3 regions of the Acidovorax sp. KKS102 genome follow, and region 3 is predicted to be linked to each of the others. Evidence: predicted binding sites of a transcription regulator. Region 3 holds the regulator's gene; each other region holds the start of a gene.
The links. Region 3 encodes sigma-54, which starts transcription at its own class of promoters, with help from an activator protein. Its sites were predicted from a motif close to TGGCANGNAANCTGCTTT; they were not measured.
Positions count from the first base shown of each region.

Region 1: the regulator sigma-54 is predicted to act here: its motif matches at 6,571-6,588, upstream of nirB (nitrite reductase large subunit NirB).
Region 2: the regulator sigma-54 is predicted to act here: its motif matches at 1,982-1,999, upstream of C380_RS17385 (CmpA/NrtA family ABC transporter substrate-binding protein).

Region 1 is NC_018708.1:3,806,218-3,814,116, reverse strand. It holds gene C380_RS17470 (nitrate reductase) at 1-2,519, opposite strand, end outside; gene nirD (nitrite reductase small subunit NirD) at 2,647-3,048, opposite strand; gene C380_RS17460 (type IV pili methyl-accepting chemotaxis transducer N-terminal domain-containing protein) at 3,117-3,929, opposite strand; gene nirB (nitrite reductase large subunit NirB) at 3,950-6,397, opposite strand; gene C380_RS17450 (bifunctional protein-serine/threonine kinase/phosphatase) at 6,731-7,899, shown strand, end outside.
Region 2 is NC_018708.1:3,786,188-3,794,086, reverse strand. It holds gene ntrB (nitrate ABC transporter permease) at 1-470, opposite strand, end outside; gene C380_RS17385 (CmpA/NrtA family ABC transporter substrate-binding protein) at 534-1,778, opposite strand; gene C380_RS17380 (ANTAR domain-containing response regulator) at 2,326-2,952, opposite strand; gene C380_RS17375 (branched-chain amino acid ABC transporter substrate-binding protein) at 3,209-4,369, shown strand; gene tsaD (tRNA (adenosine(37)-N6)-threonylcarbamoyltransferase complex transferase subunit TsaD) at 4,415-5,455, shown strand; gene C380_RS17365 (aldehyde dehydrogenase) at 5,520-6,971, opposite strand; gene C380_RS17360 (ABC transporter ATP-binding protein) at 7,022-7,732, opposite strand; gene C380_RS17355 (ABC transporter ATP-binding protein) at 7,729-7,899, opposite strand, start outside.
Region 3 is NC_018708.1:4,832,436-4,840,334, reverse strand. It holds gene C380_RS22260 (hypothetical protein) at 1-203, opposite strand, end outside; gene argS (arginine--tRNA ligase) at 315-2,024, shown strand; gene C380_RS22250 (SPOR domain-containing protein) at 2,040-2,696, shown strand; gene C380_RS22245 (thiol:disulfide interchange protein DsbA/DsbL) at 2,789-3,445, shown strand; gene lptA (lipopolysaccharide transport periplasmic protein LptA) at 3,553-4,212, shown strand; gene lptB (LPS export ABC transporter ATP-binding protein) at 4,269-5,030, shown strand; gene C380_RS22230 (RNA polymerase factor sigma-54) at 5,030-6,628, shown strand; gene C380_RS22225 (thioesterase family protein) at 6,710-7,168, shown strand; gene C380_RS22220 (class I SAM-dependent RNA methyltransferase) at 7,189-7,899, shown strand, end outside.

The sequences.
Region 1 (7,899 bases), 1.0 Mb from region 3:
GCGCTGGTGTCGCCCGCGAGCACGATGCCTTCGAGCGTGGTGTTGTCGCCCTGGCGCGCCAGCCGTGCGGCCCGGCGCTGGCCGCGTTTTTTGTCGGCGTAGCGCAGCGTGTCTGCGCCTGCCATGCCCAGCAGGGCTTCGATCTGTGCGATCAGCGCGTCGGGCGGTGCCTCGTGGGCGGCGGCGCGCAGCAGCACCCCGGTGCGCTCGCGGCCGGGCTCATCCAGCGGGGTGTTGTTGCTGAAGGGCACGCAGCTCGCGAACGGGAACTGCGCCATCAGCGCAGACAGCGCTTCGCGTGTGGCCTGGGTTTTGTCGGCGGGCAGCCATGCCATGGCCAGCAGCGTCCACGGCAGTTCGGCCTTGAGCACCTTGACGGCGGCGTGTTTCAGCTCGGGCTGTTTGGAGGTGGGGCAGAACGCCGAGGTGGTGAGCGCATTCACGCCCGCCAGCCGTTCGCCGGTGGAAGACACGCCGCTCAAAAACTCGCTGCCCCAATGCATCGCCATGAACACCTGCGACAGGCCCAGCGTGGTGTCGGCTTGCACGGGCACCACGATGGAGCCGCGCTTGCTGGTCACGTGCACCAGGTCGCCGCTGGCGAGCTTGCGCCGCTCCATGTCCTGCGGGTGCATCTGCAGACTGGGTTCGGCCACATGGCCAAACAAGCGGCCCAGCGTGCCGGTGCGGGTCATGCCGTGCCACTGGTCGCGCAGACGGCCGGTGGTCAGGCTGAAGGGGTAGCGCGACTCGCGGGGCTCTGCGGTGGGCTGCCATGCGTGGGCGGCAAAACGCGCGCGGCCATCAGCGGTGGGGAAGATGCCGTCTTGGTACAGGCGTGCCTTGCCGGTGGGGGCGCCTTCAGGCAGCGGCCACTGCTGCGGGCCTTGCGCTTCAAGCATGTCCCACGACAAACCGGTGATATCCAGGTCGCGCCCGCGTGTGCTTTCTCGGTGTTCGTTCCAGACCGCTTCGGCACCTGCGTCGGCAGCGTCGGTGGCGTAGGGGAACAGCGTCGGCGCGCCGGGCCGCAGGCGCGCCTCCAGCTGGTGCGCAAACTGCACCGCAATGGCCCAGTCGTGCCGCGCCAGGCCGGGCGCAGGCACGGCAGTGCGCACGCGCGAGATGCGGCGCTCGCTGTTGGTCACGGTGCCGGTTTTCTCGCCCCAGGTGGTGGCGGGCAGCAGCAGGTCTGCGTAGTCGCAGGTGGCTGCCGTGGCAAAGGCCTCTTGCACCACCACAAACTCGGCGCGTTGCAGCGCGCGGCGCACGGTGGCCTGGTCGGGCATGCTTTGCGCGGGGTTGGTGCAAGCAATCCACAGGGCCTTGATCTCGCCGTCGGCAGCGGCCTGGAACATCTCCACCGCCGTCTTGCCGGGCTTGGATGGCACATCGGCCACGCCCCACAGCGCGGCGACTTCGGCGCGGTGCTGCGGGTTGGCCAGGTCGCGGTGGGCGCTGAGCAGGTTGGCCAGGCCGCCGACTTCGCGCCCACCCATGGCGTTGGGCTGGCCCGTCAGGCTGAAGGGGCCGGCGCCGGGCTTGCCGATCTGCGCGGTGGCCAGGTGCAGGTTGATGAGCGCAGCGTTTTTGGCGGTGCCGCTGCTGCTCTGGTTCAGGCCCTGGCAGTACAGGCTCAAGGTCGCTTTGGACGTTGCGAACCACTTGGCCGCCGTGGTCAGGTCGGCCACGCTGATGCCGCAGGTCTGCGCCACGCGCTCGGGCGTGCAGTCGCGCACCAGGGCCTTGAGTTCGTCAAAGCCCGTGGTGTGCGCGGCGATGTATTCGGCGTCGGTCCAGCCCTCCCACAGCATCAGGTGCAGCATGCCGTTGAACAGCATCACGTCGCTGCCGGGCTGGATGGGCAAGAACAGGTCGGCCATGCCGGCCGTGTCGGTGCGGCGCGGGTCGGCCACGATGACCTTCATGCCCGGGTTGGCGGCGCGTGCGTCTTCGATGCGGCGGAACAGAATGGGGTGCGCCCAGGCCGCGTTGCTGCCCACGATGAACAGGCACTGCGCGTGTTTCACGTCGTCGTAGCAGGCGGGCGGCGCGTCGGCGCCCAGGGTCTGCTTGTAGCCCGCCACCGCGCTGCTCATGCACAGGCGCGAGTTGGTGTCGATGTTGTTGGTGCCGATCAGGCCCTTGGCGAGTTTGTTGAAGACGTAGTAGTCCTCCGTCAGCAACTGGCCGCTGACGTAAAAGCCCACGGCGTCAGGGCCGTACTGGGCGATGGTGTGGGCGAACTTGTCTGCGGCCAGCGCCAGTGCGGCGTCCCAGGTCACGGGCAGGGCGGCTTCGTTGCGCTGTGCGCGTTGCAGGGGGTGCAGCAGGCGGGTTTGCAGGGTGACCGGACTGGTGGCGGTGAGGTGCAGGGTCGAGCCCTTGGTGCACAGGCGGCCAAAGTTGGCGGGGTGTGTGGGGTCGCCGCGCACACCGGTGATCTGGGTGCCTGTGCTTTCGATGATCACGCCGCAGCCTACGCCGCAGTAGGGGCAGGTGGATTTGGTTTCTTGCATGGCGTGGTTGGGGTTGTTTTGGCCTCAGGCGCTAGTGCATGTTGCGCTGTCAGCTATTGTTTTGATAGGGTTGTCGTGTCCTCGCCGGGTACGCATGCGGCGCCTGGGGCGCAACACTCTCCACCGCTCACACGCCCACCGTTCTGCGCGCAGGCCCTGCGATGGGGCGCGTCAAATCCGTGGCCACCGTCGCCAGCTCGCTCGCGTCCAGGTACACCGCGCCGTCTTCCACCTTCACGGCAAACTTCGGCGTGCAGCCCTCATCGGGCGCCGAGGCCTGGCCGTCGCACAGGCCAATGGTCCAGTTGTGCAGGGGGCACGCCACATGGGTGCCAAACACGATGCCCTGGCTCAGCGGGCCGCCCTTGTGCGGGCAGCGGTCCAGCAGCGCGAACACGCCACCGGCGTCGTTGCGGAAGATGGCCACGTCCAGGCCCTGGGGGCGCGCCACGCGGCGTGAGCCCAGCACGGGGATGTCGTCCACCCGGCAGATCAGCTTCCATTCAGGGGTTGGGTTGTTGGTGGTCATGGGAATCGTCCTTGGTGTTGTTCGGTGGGATGTCAGGGGCGCGCAGGGGGCCGTTGCAGGACAGGCCTTCAGCTGCTGCCCAGCGCTGCATACAGGCCGGTCACGCGGTCCATGCTGGCGAGCAGGTTTTCGCTGCTCACAAACACTTCAGACACCTGGCGGAAGGTGTTGTTGCTGGTGCCCAGGCGTTGCAACGCGGCGTCAAAAAACACCCACTGGCCATCGGCCAGCAAAAGCTCTTGGCGGATGCGGTTGGTGGCCTGCGGCGCGTTGCGCAGCAGCTCGGTGGCGCTGATGAACTCGTCGCGCGCCTTGGCGATCTCGGTGGTGGCGGTGGAGGTGTCCACCCCCAGCATGGCCGACAGGCAGAACTTGGCCATGCGCTGGCTCAGCATGCGCTGGCGGCCTGCCACGTTGACCAGCTTGCCCACGGGCTTGCCCGAGGCGGCTTCGTACTGCACGGTGCCCTGGTGGGCCAGGGCCAGCACCTTGGCGTCGGCCTGCAGCAGGGCGGCCGCGCCGTCGCGCGACGGCGCGGTGCCCAGCAGCGTGGCCTTGTGGTCGGTCCAGGCCGATTCCAGCTTGGTGTAGGTGTCGCGGATGGTGGGCGAGGGCGCGTATGCCTTGAGTTCGCCCAGCTGGCGCTCGAACAGCGCCAACGACTGGTCCAGCACGGCGCGTGCAGCAGGCGTGTCGGATTTGTGCGCCAACGCCAGCCAGGCCTTGCCCATGCGCTGGCTCAGCATGCGCTGGCGACCTGCCTTGTTGATGGCGTCGTTCAGGTCGGTGACCTGGGCCTGGGCGGTGCCCAGCGACATGATGCCCAGGGTGCTCCAGGCCGTGGTGTAGCCGGCGGCGGTCAGCAAGGTGCGGCGTTGCATGGTGTGGGGCTCCGGGCGCTTCAGGCAGCGGTCAGCGGGGCAAACTGGCGCGTGTCCACGGCTGCCTTGTCAAACTCGAACCAGGGGTCGGGCTCGCCGTCCAGCGCGAACTGCAGCTGCTCCCACAGCGCCTTGCGGCCTTCGTGGTCTTCCAGAATGCGCTTTTTCACATAGTCCAGGCCCACGCGGCTCACGTAGTGCACGGTGCGCTCCAGGTACCAGCCTTCCTGGCGGTACAGCTCGCAGAACGCGCCGGTGTACTCCAGCACTTCCTCGGCGGTTTTCAGCTTGGTGAAGAAGTGCGCCACCTCGGTCTTGATGCCGCCGTTGCCAGCGATGTACATCTCCCAGCCGCTGTCCACGCCGATGATGCCCACGTCCTTGATGCCGGCTTCTGCGCAGTTGCGCGGGCAGCCGCTCACCGCAAACTTGACCTTGTGCGGGGCGTACATGCGCCACATGGCGCGCTCCAGGTCCTTGCCCATCTGCGTGCTGTCCTGCGTGCCCATGCGGCACCACTCGCTGCCCACACAGGTCTTTACGGTGCGCAGCGCCTTGGCATAGGCGTGGCCGCTGGGCATGCCGATGTCCTTCCACACGTTGACCAGGTCTTCCTTCTTCACGCCCAAGAGGTCAATGCGCTGGCCGCCTGTGACCTTCACGGTGGGGATGTGGTACTTGTCCACCGCATCGGCAATGCGGCGCAGCTCGTCGGCCGTGGTCTCGCCGCCCCACATGCGGGGGATGACGCTGTAGGTGCCATCTTTTTGGATGTTGGCGTGGCTGCGCTCGTTGATGGCGCGGCTTTGCGGGTCGTCCTTGGCGTCCTTGGGCCAGGTGCTGATGAGGTAGTAGTTGACGGCGGGGCGGCAGCTGGCGCAGCCGTTGGGCGTCTTCCATTCCATGAACTCGAAAACGTCGCCAATGCTCAGCAGCTTGTTGGCACGGATCGCGTCGCGCACCGCCTGGTGTCCGTGGTCGGTGCAGCCGCACATGGCCTTGGTCCTGGGCGTGGCGCTGTAGTCGCCACCGGCGGTGAACATGATGATCTGCTCGACCAGGCCCGTGCACGAACCGCACGATGCGCTGGCCTTGGTGTGCTTGCGCACTTCGTCGAGCGTGAACAGGCCCTTGTCCTTGATGGCCTTGCAGATGGCGCCCTTGGTCACGCCGTTGCAGCCGCAGACCTCGTCGCTGTCCTGCATGGCGGCGGCCTTGCTCTGGCCCTGGTGGCCGGTGTCGCCCAGGTGCGATTCGCCAAACATCAGCTTGTCGCGGATGTCGCTCACGCTGCGGCCATCGCGCAGCAGCTTGAAGTACCAGCTGCCGTCCACCGTGTCGCCATACAGGCAGGCGCCCACCAGCTTGTCGTCCTTGATGACCAGCTTTTTGTACACACCGCCAAAGGGGTCGCTCATCACGATCTCTTCGGTGTTCTCGCCGCCCTGGAAGTCGCCTGCACTGAACAGGTCAATCCCCGTCACCTTGAGCTTGGTGGACGTGAGCGATCCCTGGTAGCGGCCGATGCCGAACTCGGCCAGATGGTTGGCCAGCACCTTGCCCTGCTCAAACAGCGGCGCCACCAGACCATAGGCAATCCCCCGGTGGGCAGCGCATTCGCCCACGGCGTAAATGCGCGCATCGGTGGTGGTTTGCAGCGTGTCGCTCACCACAATGCCGCGGTTCACGTGCAGGCGGATTTTTTCGGCCAGTGCTGTGTTGGGGCGAATGCCCACGGCCATCACCACCAGGTCGGCGGGCACCTCGGTGCCGTCCTTGAACTTGACGGCGCACACGCGGCCCTCGGCGTTGCCGACCAGCTCCTGGGTCTGCGCCTTCATCAGGAACTGCATGCCGCGCTCTTGCAGCGACTTTTGCAGCATCTTGCCGGCCACGTCGTCCAGTTGGCGCTCCATCAGCCAGTCGCCCACGTGCACCACGCTCACTTGCATGCCGCGCTTCATCAGGCCGTTGGCGGCTTCCAGGCCCAGCAGGCCACCGCCGATGACCACGGCGTGCTTGTAGGTGGCAGCGGCGTCGATCATGGCCTGTGTGTCGGCAATGTCGCGGTAGGCCAGCACGCCCTGGAGGTCTTTGCCGGGCACGGGCAGGATGAAGGGGTTGGAGCCCGTGGCCATGATGAGGCGGTCGTACTCGGCGGTGATCACGTCACCGTCTTTGCTGGTGGCGGTGACCACGCGGCGCACGCGGTCCACATCGGTCACGGTGAAGCCGGTGTGCAGCGTGATGTGGTTGTCGGCGTACCACTGCCAGTCGTTGAGGATGATTTCGTCAATCGTCTGCTCGCCCGCCAGCACGGGCGACAGCAGAATGCGGTTGTAGTTGGGGTGCGGCTCGGCCCCGAAGACCGTGATGTCATACAGATCGGGGGCAATCTTGAGCAGCTCTTCCAGCGTGCGCACACCGGCCATGCCGTTCCCCACCATCACCAGTTTGAGCTTTTTCATCGTGACTCCGTCGGTTCCATCGCCTGGGCGATGCCAAAAACAAAAAAGGCGTCCACACGATGCAGCTCCGACCTTTCATCGAAACCGCATGTGGGGACGCCTTCGTCCATACAACCCCTTGGTGCGCCGTTGCACCGCTGAATTGCGTGGCCCCGTGGGGCCGTTGCTTTGGGTAAGCAATGGCCGTGCCAGAGTTTGTGCACTGATCTGGGGTGACAGCACAGGGGCCCGCCCTGCGCAGCACGCGTTGGGGGGCGGTAGCCGTGGACCGGGCTGCGCGCAGCGGTGCATGCATGCACCAGCTTGGGCATGGAACCTGCATGGAGGTGGTGCATGAGTTTTGAACTGGACATCGGCCACACCTCGCAGGCTGGGCGCAACGAAGTCAATGAAGACTTTGCCGCCCTGTTGCAGGGGCAGGGGCGCGACCGCGAACGCGGCGCCATCGCTGCCATTGCCGATGGCGTGAGCACCGGGGGCAACGGGCGCGAAGCCGCCCAGACCACGGTGAACACGCTGGTGAACGACTACTTCGCCACGCCCGACACCTGGGACACCACCGTGGCGCTGGACCGAATCCTGAGCGCGCACAACGGCTGGCTCGCGTCGATGAACCGGCGCCGCCAGCCCGCCGTGGGCCTGACCACGCTCACCGCCATCGTGCTGCGCGGCCAGTCGTACACGCTGGCCCATGTGGGTGACACGCGCGCCTATCTGCTGCGGGGCGGCCGGCTGCAGCTGCTGACGACCGACCATGTGATGGCGCAGCGCGACTTTGCGCATCAGCTCACCCGCGCCATGGGCCTGGACGACCATGTGGTGGTGGACTACAGCCAGGGCGAACTGCACAGCGGCGACCTGCTGGTGCTGCTGTCCGATGGCGTGCACGGCAGCTTGCCCGAGCGTGAGCTGCGCCAGCTTCTGCGGGCGGACGCGAGCGCCCAGGCACTGAGCGACGAGATCACGCGCGCAGCCCTGCGCCGGGGCAGCACCGACAACGTGACCGCACTGGTGGTGCGGGTGCAAGGGGTGCTGGAGGCCACCTTGCAGGACGAGTCCCGCCGAGCCCTGCAGTTGCCGGTGTTGCCCTTGCTTAAAGTGGGTGACCCCGTGGATGGCCTGGTGGTGACCGCGCTGGTGGCCGACAGCGGCGTGCACCGCATCTACCAGGTGCGCGACCCGGCCACCCAGCGGCTGTATGCGCTCAAGACCCTAGTCCCTGCCCGCGCGCACGACGCGCAGGAGCGCGCCACGCTGGCGCACGAAGCCTGGGTGGCCCGGCGCATGCAGTCCGGCCACGCGGCAGTGCACTTGGCGCGCCTGAACACCTGGCCGCCCGAGCAGGGCGGTGCAGGCCCCGGCGCCAGCGCGTTTTATCTGCTCTACGACTGGCACGCTGGGCAGACCCTGGGCCAGCGCCTGCGTGCCCGCCAGCACCTGGGTGTGCCCCAGGTCGTGTCGGTGGTGATGCAGGCGGCGCAGGTGCTGGGCTGGCTGCACCG
Region 2 (7,899 bases), 1.0 Mb from region 3:
AGGAAGTTGAAGCGCCCGATCACAAAGCCTGCGGGAATGCCCACCAGCGCCGCCATGCCGAAGCCGATGGCCACGCGCTGCAGGCTCATCAGCACATTCCAGCCCACGCCCTGGTCGTTGGGGCCGTTGCGGTAGAAGGGGTTGCTGAACACTTCCAGCGCCTGCAGCCAGGTGTCCTTGGGGCTGGGGATGCTGCCGCCCGTGGTGGTGGAGACCACCGCCCACAGGCCGACGAGCAGGCCCAGGCCACACAGCGGGGGCAGCACGGCCAGCCAGAAGCTGCGGGAGAGGGCCGACCAGTCGCGGCCAGTGGTCGTGGGGGCGGGCGCTGCAGGTGCCTTGGGGGCAGATGTAACGACTTTTTGGCTTCTTGCGCTAGTGGATGTTGTGCTTGCAGCTACAGTATTCATAGCATTCTGTGCGGCCACAGGGGCTGCATCCAACGGGGAATGAAAGACGGCACTGACCATGGTTTTCTCCTGTGCAGGGCTGGCTGGCGGGGTGGTCGGGCGGGCGCTGGGGCAGGGTTGCCGTCAGGCTTTGATCTTGAAGCCGTCAGCGTACTTGGCGGGGTCCTTGCCGTCCCACACCACGCCGTCGATGAGCTTGCTGGTGCGCAGCACATCCTTGGGCACGCTGATCTTCATGGCGCTGGCCACCGACTTGTACAGCTCGACCTGGTTGACTTCCTTGGCCACGGCGAGGTAGTCGGGGTGGCTCTTGAGCAGGCCCCAGCGCTTGTGCTGGGTCAGGAACCACATGCCGTCCGACAGGTAGGGGAAGTTCACCGCGCCGTCGTTGAAGAACTTCATGTGGTTGGGGTCGTCCCAGGTCTTGCCCAGGCCGTTCTGGTAGCGGCCCAGGATGCGCTGGTTGATGGCGTCCACACCCGTGTTCACATACGCCTTGCCGGCCACGGTCTCGGCCATCTTCATCTTGTTGGAGAGGCTGGCATCGATCCACTGGCTGGCTTCGAGCACGGCCATCATCACGGCGCGCGTGGTGTTGGGGTACTTCTTGACGAATTCGGCCGTGGTACCCAGCACCTTTTCGGGGTGGTCCTTCCAGATGTCCTGCGTGGTGTTGGCCGTGATGCCGATGCCGTCCATGATGGCGCGGTGGTTCCAGGGCTCGCCCACGCAGAAGCCGTCCATGTTGCCCACGCGCATGTTGGCCACCATTTGGGGCGGCGGCACGGTGATGAGCTTGGCGCCCGACAGCGGGTTGATGCCCGCAGCCGCCAGCCAGTAGTGCATCCACATCGCGTGGGTGCCGGTGGGGAAGGTGCCCGCAAACGTGTATTCGCGCTTCTCGCTGGCCATGAGCTTGGCCAGGGATGGGCCGTCCACCGCACCCTTGTCGGCCAGGGCTTTGGAGAGGGTGATGGCCTGGCCGTTGTTGTTCAGGTTCATCAGCACGGCCATGTCCTTCTTGGGACCGGCGGTGCCCAGGTGCACCCCATAGACCAGGCCGTAGAGCACGTGGGCAAAGTCCAGTTCGCCGTTCACCAGCTTGTCGCGCACGCCGGCCCAGCTGGCTTCCTTATTGGGGACAATGGTCACGCCGTATTTCTTGTCGAAGCCCAGCACCGAGGCCATGACCACGCTGGCGCAGTCTGTCAGCGGAATGAAGCCGATCTTCACTTCCTTCTTCTCGGGGGCGTCGGAGCCCGCTGCGTGGACAAGCGCGCGCAGCGCGGGGCTCACACCCACAGCGCCCACGGTGGCGGCCTGCAGCACGGTGCGGCGGTTGAGGCTGGTTTTCAACAGATCGGTCATGGGGCATCCCTGGTGGCGTGAAAAATCAAAAAAGGCGTCCTCACACCGCGCCTGGCTGGCTGCATCAAAGCAACGCCGGGAGCGGGTGGGGACGCCTTTGTCCGTGGTGGAGCCTGGAACGGGTCCGGGGCTCCTTGCCAGCACCGGCCCGCCGTTGGGTCAGTGCTGTCAGTGGTCAGACCTGCATTGGTCTTGCACTGTGCAATGCAAAGCGCGTGCCAGCGCCTGCTGCGCCATGTTGGAGCGCTGGATGCTATGGAATTAATAGCTGTCTGCGCTTGATCAATAAGCGCTACATGCCTGCGGGGCCTGCGGTAGGAGCGTTTGTGTTGCGATGAGGGTGGTCGCACTGCCTTTGTGCGGCGCACCATTTGGGAGGGACCTTGGAATTGGGCGCGGCCCGGGCGAGGGATGCCAAGCAAGGGGCGCCGAGCCGCGTATGCGGCGCTTCGCTTGCGTGCGAGGGCATCGTCCCCCTTCCCGAATGACGCAGTCATTCGAGAGAAGGGGGAAGCGGCGCAGCCGCTCAGGGGGTTGTTCTCTGGTTTTACCCCAGCAGATCCATCACATCCAGCATGCGCTGCGCCACGTCCACCAGCTTCAGGCCCTTGTCCATGGCCGTCTTGCGCAGCTTTTCGTAGGCGGCCTGTTCGGTCAGGCCTTGGCGCTGCATCAGCAGGCCCTTGGCGCGGTCGATGGTCTTGCGGTCGCGCAGCTCGGTCTTGGCGTCGGCCAGCTCGGCGCGCAACGCCTGTTCGTGCTGGAAGCGCGCCATGGCCACATCGAGGATGGGGCGGATGCGCTGGGGTGCCAGCCCCGCCACGATGTAGGCAGAAACGCCCGCAGCCACGGCATCCTTGACGTGCGAGGTGTCCTCGTCGTTGGTGAACATCACAATGGGGCGGCGCTCGTCGCGCGTGGCCATCACCACATGCTCCAGCGCGTCGCGGGCTTCGCTCTCGGCGTCCACGATGATCAGGTCGGGCTGTAGCTGGGCGATGCGCTCGCTCAGGAACACATCGGCGGGCAGCGTGGCCACCAGGTTGAAGTTGTTCTCCAGCAGCCCGATGCGCAGCGCCCGCGACCGCTCCGCCTGTTCCACGGCGTGTTCGTCGTCAGGGTCGGCGACTGCCAGGTCCGGGGCCACCACCACGATGCGCAAAGCCTCATTCATACCGGCGAGGATAAGCAATTTTTACGCCACAAATTGGTGCGCCGGTGTGGTGCACACCCTCCGGTGGCCCTTGCAGCCCCCCTGCGCTCCGGGTTATCCCGGCCGCAGGCCCGCTGCGCCTCGCGGTACTGGCCGCCGTTGCAGGGCCTGAAAGTTGCTAATACTGACACCGTGGGAGGGCATACCCGGTAGCCCGCCCAGCAGGGCGTCGCATATACATCTGCACACACAGTCACACTGAAATGGAGTTTTTTGCATGAACAAGCACATCAACCGGCGCCGCTTCTCGGCCAGCATGGCCTTGACCGCAGTGGCGACTGCCGCACTCCTGACCGGATGCGGCAAGGTGCCGGACACCATCAAAATTGGTGTAGCGCAGCCCCTCTCTGGCCCGCTGGGCGCCCTGGGGCAGGATCTGCTCAACGGCGTGAAGCTGGCAGTGGATGAGCTCAACAAGTCCGGCTATACCGTGGACGGCAAACGCGTGACGCTGGAGGTCGTGTCCGTGGACGACAAGGCCGACGCCAACACCGGCAAGGCTGTGGCGCAGCAGCTGGTGGATGCGGGCGTGGTCGCGGTGGTGGGCCACCTCAACTCGGGCGTGAGCATCGAGACCGCACCCATCTACGCCGCCAAAGACATTCCCCAGATCGCCATCTCGACCAACCCCAAGTTCACGCAGCTCGGTTTCCCCACCACGTTCCGCATGGTGGCCAACGACACCTTGCAGGCGCGCGCCATCGGCTCGTTTGCCGCCACGCAGCTGGGCGCCAACCGCTACGCCGCGCTGGACGACGGCACGCCCTACGGCAAGGGCCTGGCCGACGGTGCTGCCGCGCAGCTCAAGGCCGAGAAAAAAGAAGTGGTGGTGCGCAAGTCGTTCGACGACAAGACTGTGGCCTTTGACGAACTGGCCGGTGAACTCAAGGCCGCCAACGTGGAGGTGATCGTCTCGACCCTCAACGACTTCCAGGCCCTGGCGCTGCTCGAATCGCTCAAGAAGGTAGACCACACCAAGGTCAGCCTGCTGGGCGGCGACACCATCAAGACCACCGACATGACCAAGGGCGCGGGCATCGTGCAGGGGCTCTACGCCACATCGCCCGTGCTGGAAGCCAAGGAGTTCACCACCGGCAAGCCCTTCCTCGAAAAGTACATCGCCGCTTTCAAGAAGCCCCCAGCCTACGGCGGCCACTACAGCTATGACAGCACCTACGTGCTCTCGGCCGCCATCCAGAAAGCCAAGTCCGCCGACCCCAAGGACATCACCAAGGCCCTGCACAGCATCAACGGCTACGCCCCGGTGATCGGCACCATGACCTGGGACGACAAGGGCGAGCAACGCTACGGCGCCGTGGGGGTGTACGAGCTGCGCAGCGGCAACTGGGAACTGCGCATGCGGTCGGACCGCTGGTAAACAGCCCTGCAAGGACGGATCAGCCCCGGGTTTTACACTCGGGGCATGAGTTTGCTGATCCTGGGTATTGAATCTTCGTGCGACGAAACCGGCGTGGCATTGGTCCGTTCCACGGGCAATGCCGTGCCTACGCTGCTGTCGCACGCGCTGCACAGCCAGATCGAGATGCACCAGGCCTATGGTGGTGTGGTGCCCGAGCTGGCCAGCCGTGACCACATCCGCCGCGTGCTGCCGCTGGCCACGCAGGTGCTGGCCGAGTCCGGCCAGACGCTGGCGGATGTGGACGTGGTGGCCTACACACGCGGCCCGGGCCTGGCCGGTGCGCTGCTGGTGGGGGCGGGCGTGGCCTGCGCGCTGGGCGCGGCGCTGGACAAGCCGGTGCTGGGTGTGCACCACCTGGAGGGGCATCTGCTGTCGCCCTTCCTCAGTGCCGACCCGCCGGAGTTTCCCTTTGTGGCCCTGCTCGTCTCGGGCGGCCACACCCAGCTGATGCGCGTGGACGGCGTAGGCCGCTACGAGATCCTGGGCGAGACCATTGACGATGCGGCGGGCGAGGCATTTGACAAGTCCGCCAAGCTCATGGGCTTGGGCTACCCCGGTGGCCCGGCGCTGTCCCGGCTGGCGGAGCAGGGCAGTGCCACGGCCTTCAAGCTGCCACGGCCTTTGCTGCACAGCGGTGATCTGGATTTTTCGTTTGCCGGACTCAAGACGGCCGTGCTCACGCAGGCCAAGAAGCTGGGCGACGAACTCGAAGCGCGCAAGGCCGACCTGGCGGCGAGCACCGAGGCCGCGATTGTCGAAGTGCTGGTGAAGAAGACCCTGGCCGCCCTCAAGCAGACCGGCCTGAAGCGCGTGGTGGTCGCCGGTGGCGTGGGCGCCAACCGGCATCTGCGCGCCCAGCTCAATGCCGCCTGCGCGGCCGCCAAGGTGCGCGTGCACTACCCCGAGCTGCACCTGTGCACCGACAACGGCGCCATGATTGCCATGGCTGCTGCGATGCGCCTGCAGGCCGGGCAGCAGCAGGCCAATACCGACTACGCGTTTGACGTGAAGCCTCGCTGGCCGCTGGATGCGATCACAGTTTGATGTTTAGGTGAAAGTGGCCGCTAGCGCTTGTCCAGAAAGCGCTAGCAGCTATCTTTTTTGAACTTCAGAAAGGGTAGTGGCGGGGAGTGGTCTGCACTGTGATCCAGCGCAGTTCGGTGAACTCACGCACCCCGGCCATGCCGCCAAAGCGGCCATAGCCCGAGCTCTTCACGCCGCCAAACGGCATCTGGCCTTCGTCGTGCACCGTGGGGCCGTTGACGTGGCAGATGCCTGATTCGATGCGCGCCGCCACGTTCCAGGCCTTGGCCACGTCGCGGCTGAACACGGCGGAGGACAGGCCGAACTCGTTGTCGTTGGCGCAGGCAATGGCTTCTTCCACACCGTTCACGCGCACCACGGGTTTGACGGGGCCGAACGACTCTTCGCGGTAGATGTCCATTGCGGCCGTCACGTGGTCCAGCACCGTGGCCTGCATCAACGTGCTGTCGCTCTTGCCGCCGCAGACCAGCTTGGCGCCCTTGGCCAGTGCGTCGTCGATGAGGGCGTTGCAGCGGTGCACCGTGGCCATGTCCACCACCGAGCCCAGCACCACCGGGCCCTTGCGCGGGTCGCCCAGGGGCAGGGCCTTGGCACGCTCGCCCAGCTTGGCCACAAACTCGTCGGCCACGGCGTTGTCCACGATGATGCGTTCGGTGGACATGCAGATCTGGCCCGAGTTGGCGAAGGCGCCAAACACGGTGCCCGCCACGGCGGCGTCGATGTCGGCATCATCCAGCACCAGCAGTGGGGCCTTGCCGCCCAGCTCCAGCACCACGGGCTTGAGGTACTTGGCGCAGGTCTGCGCAATGATGCGGCCCACCTTGGTGGAGCCGGTGAAGTTGATGCGGCGCACTGCCGGGTGGGCCACGATGGCCTCGACCACGGCGCCGGCGTCGGCCGGGGCGTTGGTCACAAAGTTCACCACGCCAGCGGGCAAACCGGCCTCTTGCAGCGCTTCGATGATGAGGCCGTGTGTGGCGGGGCACAGCTCCGAGCCCTTGAGGATCACCGTGTTGCCGCAGGCCAGTGGCGTGGCGATGGCACGCACACCCAGGATGACTGGGGCGTTCCACGGCGCAATGCCCAGCACCACGCCCGCCGCCTGGCGCACGCCCATGGCCAGGCTGCCGGGCACGTCGGATGGAATCACCTCGCCCGCAATCTGCGTGGTGAGCGCGGCGGCTTCCTGCAGCAGGCCCGCAGCCAGGTGCACGTTGAAGCCCGCCCACATGCCGGATGCGCCGGTCTCCGCCGCCATGGCCACGGCAAAGTCGGCCGTGCGGGCTTCCAGCGCGTGTGCGGCCTTGAGTAGCAAAGCGCGGCGTGCGTTGGGGCCCAGGGCGGACCAGGCCGGGAAGGCCTTGGCAGCTGCGTCGGCAGCGGCCTTGGCATCGGCCACGCTGGCGGCGGGTGCGGTGGTGGCGATGGAACCGTCGAGCGGGTTGCGACGCTCAAACGTGGCGCCGCCGGTGGCTTGCACGCGCTCGCCGTTGATCAGCATGGAAATGGCAGTCATGGATGAAAGCTCCTGAAAAAGAACAAATGAAAAAGGGGGCGGAAGGGGTTTCACGCCACGCCGAGATAGGCCTGGCGCACCACATCGGACTGCAGCAGGTCAGCGGCCGCGCCAGACGCCACGATGCGCCCGCGCTCCAGCACATAGCCGCGCTGTGCAATCTGCAGCGCCTTGCGCACGTTCTGCTCGACCATGAGCACCGTCACGCCCTGCGCGGCGATGCGCTGCACGATGGCGAGCAGCTCATCGACCATGCGTGGCGCCAAGCCCAGCGAGGGCTCGTCCAGCATCAACAGGCGCGGGCCGCTCATCATGGCGCGGGCCACGGCCACCATCTGCTGCTCGCCGCCGCTCATGGTGCCGGCGAGCTGGGTGGCGCGTTCCTTGAGGCGCGGGAAGTCCTCGAACGCCTGGTGCAACCGCTCGGCCCGCACCCGTGATGGCACCAGCCAGCCGCCCAGCTCCAGGTTCTCGGTCACCGTCATTTGCGGGAACAGCTGGCGGCCCTCGGCCACCAGGGCCAGGCCGCGCTGCACGCAGGCGGTGGCGTTCATCGCGGGCAGGTCGCTGCCGTCCAGCGCCACGGTGCCCATGCGCGGCAGCAGCCCGGCCAGCGCCTTGAGCAGCGTGGTCTTGCCCGCGCCGTTGGGGCCGACGATGACGGTGATGCCGGGTGCGGCCTGCAGCGACAGGTCTTGCAGCACCTGAAATCCGTGGTAGCCCGTGGTCAGATTCTGCACGGTGAGGTGTGCGCCGCTCATGCCGTGGCTCCTTGTGCAGTGTCGCTGGTCATCTCGTCACCCAGATAGGCCTCGATCACCTGCGGGTCGCGCACCACCTCGGCGGGCGTGCCGTCGGCAATCTTGCGGCCCTGGTGCAGCACCAGCACGCGCTCCACGTACTTCAGCAGCGTGGTCACCGCATGCTC
Region 3 (7,899 bases):
TCCAGAGCGGACCGGCCCAGGGTTCCGCCCACACAGAAGGAGACGAACGCGGCACACAGACAGAGGATCGTGAGCAGCCGGTCGTTCGATGCCAAAGCCCCATACAGCGAGAACGCCAGGCATATCGCCATCAGCAACACAAAAGGCACCTGAAACACCAGGGTCCAGCGGCGCCGGTAGAGCAGGATGGGTTGGGGTGGCATGTGCAATCTCCGGTTGAAAGGGCACAGCAACTTATTGTGCCTTTGGCTGTGGGACGCCACCCCGGTGGTGCGTCTGGCGCCCCGCTGTTGGCGGGCCCGTAAAATCCGCCGATGCTCACAGCCAAAAATGAATTGCTCGCTGCGCTCGCAGCCGAGCTGGAAAACCTGTCCCCCGGCGCTGGCGCCAAGGCAGCCTTTGAATCTCCCAAGGTGGCGGCCCATGGCGACTTCGCCTGCACTGCGGCCATGCAGCTGGCCAAGCCGCTCAAGCTCAACCCCCGCGCTCTGGGCGAGCAGCTCAAGGCCGCGCTCGAAGCCACGCCTGCTTTTCAACGCTGGGTGTCCGCCATTGAAATTGCGGGTCCGGGTTTTCTGAACATCCGCCTCCAACCTGCCGCCAAGCAACAAGTGGTGCGTGAGGTGCTGACGGCCGGTGAACATTTCGGCTATCAGGCCAGCAACGGCCAGCAGGTGCTGGTCGAGTTCGTGTCGGCCAACCCCACGGGTCCGCTGCACGTGGGCCACGGCCGCCAAGCCGCGCTGGGCGATGCGATTTGCAACCTGTTCAGCACCCAGGGCTGGAAGGTGCACCGCGAGTTCTATTACAACGATGCGGGCGTACAGATCGACACGCTGACCAAGAGCACGCAGCTGCGCGCCAAGGGTTTCAAGCCCGGCGACGACTGCTGGCCCACCGACAGCGACAACCCGCTGGCCAAGAACTTCTACAACGGCGACTACATCGCCGACATTGCCGAGGCCTTCAAGGCCAAGGCCACCGTGAAGGCCGATGACCGCGAGTTCACCGCCAATGGCGACGTGGACGACTATGACAACATCCGCCAATTTGCGGTGGCCTACCTGCGCAACGAGCAGGACAAGGACCTGCAGGCGTTCAACCTCCAGTTCGACGAGTACTACCTGGAGTCCAGCCTGTACACCAGCGGCCGCGTCGAGGCCACGGTGAACAAGCTCATCGCCAACGGCAAGACCTACGAGCAGGACGGCGCGCTGTGGCTCAAGAGCACCGACTACGGCGACGACAAGGACCGCGTCATGCGCAAGCAGGACGGCACCTACACCTACTTTGTGCCCGACGTGGCGTACCACATTGCCAAGTGGGAGCGTGGCTTCACCAAGGTCGTGAACATCCAGGGCACAGACCACCACGGCACCATTGCACGCGTGCGCGCCGGCCTGCAGGCGGCCGATGTGGGCATCCCCAAGGGCTACCCCGACTACGTGCTGCACACGATGGTGCGCGTGGTCAAGGGCGGTGAAGAGGTCAAGATCAGCAAGCGGGCGGGCAGCTATGTCACGCTGCGCGATTTGATCGAGTGGACCAGCAAGGACGCGGTGCGTTTCTTCCTGCTCAGCCGCAAGCCCGATACCGAGTACACCTTCGACGTGGACCTGGCGGTGGCGCAGAACAACGACAACCCGGTCTACTACGTGCAGTACGCCCATGCGCGCATCCAGTCAGTGCTGCGCGCCTGGCAGGAGGCGGGTGGTGGCGACGTGGCGTCGCTCCAGGACGTGGACTTGTCGGCGTTGGAAGGCCCGCAGGCCCAGGCCCTGATGCTGCAGCTGGCCAAGTACCCCGAGATGCTCACGGCCGCTGCCGAGGGCGAGGCGCCGCACGATGTGACCTTTTACCTGCGCGACCTGGCCGCCAGCTACCACAGCTATTACGATGCCGAGCGCATCCTGGTGGACGACGAGGTGGTGAAGAAGGCGCGCCTGGCGCTGGTCGCTGCCACCGCCCAGGTATTGCACAATGGCCTGGCGGTGCTGGGCGTGTCGGCCCCGGCCAGAATGTAAGCAGTTACTACCAATATGAAAAAGCAACAGACGGGCGGGACCATTGTCGGCTTCATCGTCGGGGTCATCGTGGGCCTGGGCGCGGCGCTGGCCGTGGCCGTGTACGTGACCAAGGTGCCGGTGCCGTTCCTGAACAAGGGCAACGGCCGAGGCGCAGACATGGACGCTGCGGAGTCCCAGAAGAACAAGAACTGGGACCCGAACTCGCCGCTGTATGGCAAGAACCCGGCCCGCCCTGCGGCGCCTCCGGTGGCCGCAGCTGCGTCAGCTCCTGCATCGGCACCGGCGCCTGAGGTGCGCGCCGCCGCATCGGCCGCCAAGCCTGCCGCGAGCAAGCCAGACGCGAAAGCCGAGGCCAAGGCAGAGAGCAAGCCGGGCGCAGACCCGCTGGGCGATCTGGCCGTGGCCAAGGCAGCCGCCAAGGGCAGCGTGGACCCGTTTGACTACTTTGTGCAGGCTGGTGCCTTCCGCACCCAGGCCGACGCCGACGCCCAGCGCGCCAAGCTGGCCATGCTGGGCTGGGAGGCCCGCGTGAGCGAGCGTGAGCAAAATGGCCGGGCGGTGTTCCGGGTGCGCATCGGCCCCTTCACCAAGCGGGACGATGCCGAGGTGCTCAAAGAGAAACTCGACGGCGCCGGGCTGGAATCGGCGCTCGTGCGCGTGCAGCGCTGAAGCGCTTGCAAAAGCGGCGCCACCGCCAGGGCTGAACTTTTTGTAAAGGGATGTCTCACATCCCGCATACCTGAACCAGGAGAGTCTTTGTCATGAAACGCCGTGAGTTTTCTTTGTCCGCCGCCTCGGCGGTTGCCGCTTCTGCCCTGACGCTGCCAGTGGCCAACCCCGCCATGGCGCAAGCCCGCCAGTTCAAGGAGGGCAAGGACTTCAAGCGGCTGGACAAGCCCGTCGCCCCGGATGCCCCGGCCGGCAAGGTCGATGTGATCGAGTTCTTCTGGTACAGCTGCCCCCACTGCAACGCCTTCGAGCCCACACTGGACGCTTGGGTCAAGGCCGCGCCCAAGGACCTCTCCATCCGCCGCGTGCCTGTGGCGTTCAACGCCAGCTTCGTGCCCCAGCAAAAGCTGTACTACACGCTCGAAGGCATGGGCAAGCTCGAAGCCCTGCATGCCAAGGTCTTCCGCGCCATCCACGTGGAAAAGGCCAAGCTCGCCAAGGACGACGAAATCCTGGCCTGGGTGACCCAGCAGGGCGTGGACGTGGCCAAGTTCAAGGAGGTCTACGGCTCCTTCAGCGTCGCCAACCAGGTGCGTCGTGCCTCGCAGCTGCAGGATGCGTACGGTGTCGAAGGCGTGCCATCCATGGGTGTGGCGGGCAAGTACTACACCGACGGCACGATGGCCGGCAGCATGCAGACCGTGCTGCAGGTGGTCGAATACCTGGCCGCCACAGCGCGCAAAGCCTGACCAGTGGCCGACCCTGTCGGCAAGCTGTCCCAAAGGCCCGCGGATGCGGGCTTTTTTTCGGGGTAGGTACCATCGGGTGGCTACAATCATTGCAAGATTCGTGCCCTATGACCCACCGCCTACTCCCCCTCCTTGTGCTCGCAGCCCTGTCCGGCCTTGCGGGCATGGCACATGCCGAAAAGGCAGACCGTGCCAAGCCCATGAACATCGAGGCCGACGCCCTGCGCCACGATGAACTCAAGCAGACCAGCGTGTTCTCGGGCCGCGTGGTGATGACCAAAGGCACCATCGTGCTGCGCGGCGCGCGGCTGGATGTGCGCCAGGACGCCGACGGCTACCAGTACGGCGTGGTCACGGCCGAGGCGGGCAAACGGGCGTTCTTCCGCCAGAAGCGCGACACCGTGGCCGGAGCGCCGGACGAGTTCATCGAAGGCGAAAGCGAAGTCATCGAATACGACGGCAAGGCCGACAACGTGCGCTTCATCACCCGCGCCGAACTGCGCCGCTACCGTGGGTCGGTGCTCAACGACGAGATCACCGGCGCCGTGATCGTTTACAACAACCTCACCGACGTGTTCACCGTCGATGGCCAGAAGGCGCCTGCGTCTTCGGCTGCGGCCGGCGACGCCCCCACGTCTGGCGGCCGCGTGCGCGCCGTGCTGGCACCCAAGGACCCGCCGCCCGGTACGGCAGCCCCCGCCAAGGCGCCCGAGTCGCCCGCTCCGGCGCTGCGCCCCAGCAACACTCTTGGCGGCGGCGCCAAGTGAGCGGGCCCGTGGTGAGTACCGGTCCCGAGACCCCAGCGACCCCTGCGAACAGCCGCCTGGGGCCCGATTCGCACTCGGGCAGCCGCCTGGAGGTGCAGCACCTGGCCAAGTCCTATGGCAGCCGCAAGGTCGTCAAGGACGTGTCCCTGGAGGTGCAAAAAGGCGAAGTCGTGGGCCTGCTGGGCCCTAATGGCGCGGGCAAGACCACATCGTTCTACATGATCGTGGGCCTGGTGCGCAGCGATGCGGGTGACATCCGCATCGACGGCCAGTCCGTGGCCCACATGCCCATCCATCGCCGGTCGCGCCTGGGGCTGTCGTACCTGCCGCAAGAAGCCTCCATCTTCCGCAAGCTCACCGTCGAAGAAAACGTGCGCGCCGTGCTGGAACTGCAGCGCGCCGACGACGGCCAGCCGCTGTCGCGTGATGCCATCGAAGAGCGCCTTACGGCCCTGCTGCAAGAGCTGCGCGTGGACCACCTGAGGGCCTCACCCGCACTGGCGCTGTCCGGTGGCGAGCGCCGCCGCGTCGAGATCGCCCGCGCCCTGGCCACCCAGCCGCGTTTCATCCTGCTGGACGAGCCTTTTGCCGGCATCGACCCCATCGCAGTGATCGAGATCCAGCGCATCATCGGCTTCCTGAAGGCGCGCGGCATTGGTGTGCTCATCACCGACCACAACGTGCGCGAGACGCTGGGCATCTGCGACCACGCCTTCATCATCAGCGACGGCCGCGTGCTGGCGCAGGGCACGCCGTCCGAGATCGTGGACAACGCCGAAGTACGCCGCGTGTACCTGGGCGAGCATTTCCGCATGTGATGAAGCCTGGACTGTCGCTGCGCGTCTCGCAGCACCTTGCACTGACCCCCCAGCTCCAGCAGTCCATCCGGCTGCTGCAGTTGTCCACGCTCGAACTGTCGCAGGAAGTCGAGCAGATGCTCGACGAAAACCCGTTCCTCGAACGCAGTGTCGACGAAGCCCCGCGCGAGGAATTTGGCCTGGAAGCCGCCGATACGCCCGCGCAGGCCGACGACTACAGCGCAGATGATGCTATGTTTTCAGGAGCTGCTGGCGCAAGCAGTACTGGCGCTGACAGCCAAAACGACGCTGAAATCTCCGGGGGGGGCTCGGACGAGCCCGACTGGAGCGGCGACGGCACCGTCGAGATGGCGCCCAACGATGCCGAGTGGGGCGGCGACGCCCCAGCGCGCACCCGCAACGACGCGGAAGGCGACGAGGCCGATGCCACCGAGCTGGCCCGATCGCACGAGTCGCTGACGGCCTTTTTGCACCGCCAGGCGCTGTCGCTGCGCCTGTCCGAAGTAGACATGGCCGCGCTGCGTTTTCTCATCGAATCGCTGAACGACGACGGCTACCTCGAAGAGCCGCTGGAAGAACTCGCCATCAGCCTCGCCGGGCCCGACGACCTGGAACAGATCGAAGAACTGGTGCACCGCTTCACCGTGGCCCAGCGCCTGCTGCAAAGCCTGGAGCCCACTGGCGTGGGGGCGCGCAACCTGGCCGAATGCCTGACGCTGCAGCTCACGGCGCTGGCTGCCGATGAGGACAGCAGTGCTGACCCCGACACGGTGCAGACCGCTCTGCGCATCTGCCAGCAGCCGCTGGAGATGCTGGCGCGCCGGGACATCCGCCGCCTGACGCAGCTGTGCAGCGAAGGCGGCGTGGCTGGAGAAGAGCGCACCCGCGCTGCCATGGCACTCATCGCCCGCCTGGAACCACGCCCGGGCCGCAAGTTTGCCGACGTGGAGCGCAACATCATCGTGCCCGACGTCATCGTACGCAAAGCCGGTCGCGCCAATGGCAGCGGCCAGCAGAGCTTCATCGTGCAGCTCAACCCCGACGTGATGCCCCGCCTGCGCGTGCACGACATCTACGCAGGCGCCCTGCGCGGCCACAAGGGCGGCGAAGGCCACCAGGGCATGCAGCAGCGCCTGCAGGAGGCGCGCTGGTTCATCAAGAACATCCAGCAGCGTTTTGACACCATCCTGCGCGTGTCGCGCGCCATCGTCGAGCGGCAAAAGAACTTCTTCACCCACGGTGAACTGGCCATGCGCCCGCTGGTGCTGCGCGACATTGCCGACGAACTGGGCCTGCACGAGTCCACCATCAGCCGCGTCACCACCGCCAAGTACATGGCCACGCCTATCGGCACCTACGAGCTGAAGTATTTCTTTGGCTCGGGCCTGGGCACCGAAACGGGCGGCAATGCGTCGAGCACGGCGGTGCGCGCACTGATCAAGCAGTTCGTGTCGGCGGAGAACCCCGCCAAGCCGCTGTCCGACAGCCAGATCGCCGAGATGCTCAAGGAGCAGGGCATCGAATGCGCCCGCCGCACCGTGGCCAAGTACCGCGAGGCGCTCAAGATCGCGCCAGCGAATCTGCGCAAAGCGTTGTAGCCGCCTCGGCAGGTGGCGCACTGCCCGCCTGCGCCGCCGTAGTCTTTTCTGTTGTTTCCGTATTACCCACCGCAGCCCACCATGGCCCGCATCGTCTTTGACCTCCCCGCGCACTTCGGCTTTGCCACCGAGCTGCAGATCTACATCAGCCATGTGAACCAGGGCGGACACCTGGACAACGCGCAGCTGCTCAGCCTGGTGTCCGAAGCGCGGGTGCGCTTCTTTCAGTCGCTGGGCTACCCAGAGGCCGATGTGGGCGGCCTTTCCATCGTGGTGGGCGACATAGTGGCGCAGTACAAGTCCGAAGGTTTCCACGGCGAAACCATGCGGGTGGAAATGGCCCCGGCGGACTTCAACCGCTACGGCTTCGACCTGGTGTTCTGCATGACCGAAAAGGCCTCAGGCCGCGAAGTGGCGCGCGGCAAGATCGGTATCGTCTTCATCGGCAAGGCCAGCCGCAAGGTCGCACCCATCCCCGACTCCATCCGCCGGCTGCTGCTGGCCCGCGCGGGGGAGCCCGGTTCCCCCGCCGAGCACTAGCGCGTATCCTCCCCATCGACATGAACCAACTCCAACTTTTTCTCCCTTGCGCCGCAGGCGTCGAGGGCTTTCTGGCCGACGAGGTACATGGCATCACCGGTCTCACGGGGCAAGACCTGCTGGTGGGCCGGGGTGGTGTGCTGCTGCGCGCCTCGTGGCGCCAGGCCATGCAGCTCAACCTGCACAGCCGCTTGGCCCAGCGCGTACTGGTGCAATTGGCCCACCGCCCATACCGGTCTGAGAACGACCTCTACAACATGGCCAGCGATGTGGCCTGGGAGATCTGGTTCACCACGCGCCAGACCTTCAAGGTCGAAGTGACGGCCCAGCACAGCCCGCTGCAGAGCCTGAACTTCGCGGGCCTCAAGGTGAAAGACGCCGTGGCCGACCGCTTCCGCCACAAGAGCGGCGTGCGCCCCGATGTGAACACCCAGTGGCCCGACGTGCGCATCCACCTGCACCTGACCACCGACGAAGCCACGCTCTACATCGACACCTCGGGCGAGCCACTGTTCAAGCGCGGCTGGCGCGAGGACAAGGGCGATGCCCCCCTTAAGGAAACCCTCGCCGCCGCCATGATCGCCGCCAGTGGCTGGGACCCGCACGGCGACAACCCCCAGCCCCTGTACGACCCCTGCTGCGGCAGCGGCACCATCGTGGTCGAAGCCGCACAGATCGCCTGCCGCATCCCGGCGGGCATGCTGCGTCGCTTTGCGTTTGAAAAGCTGCTG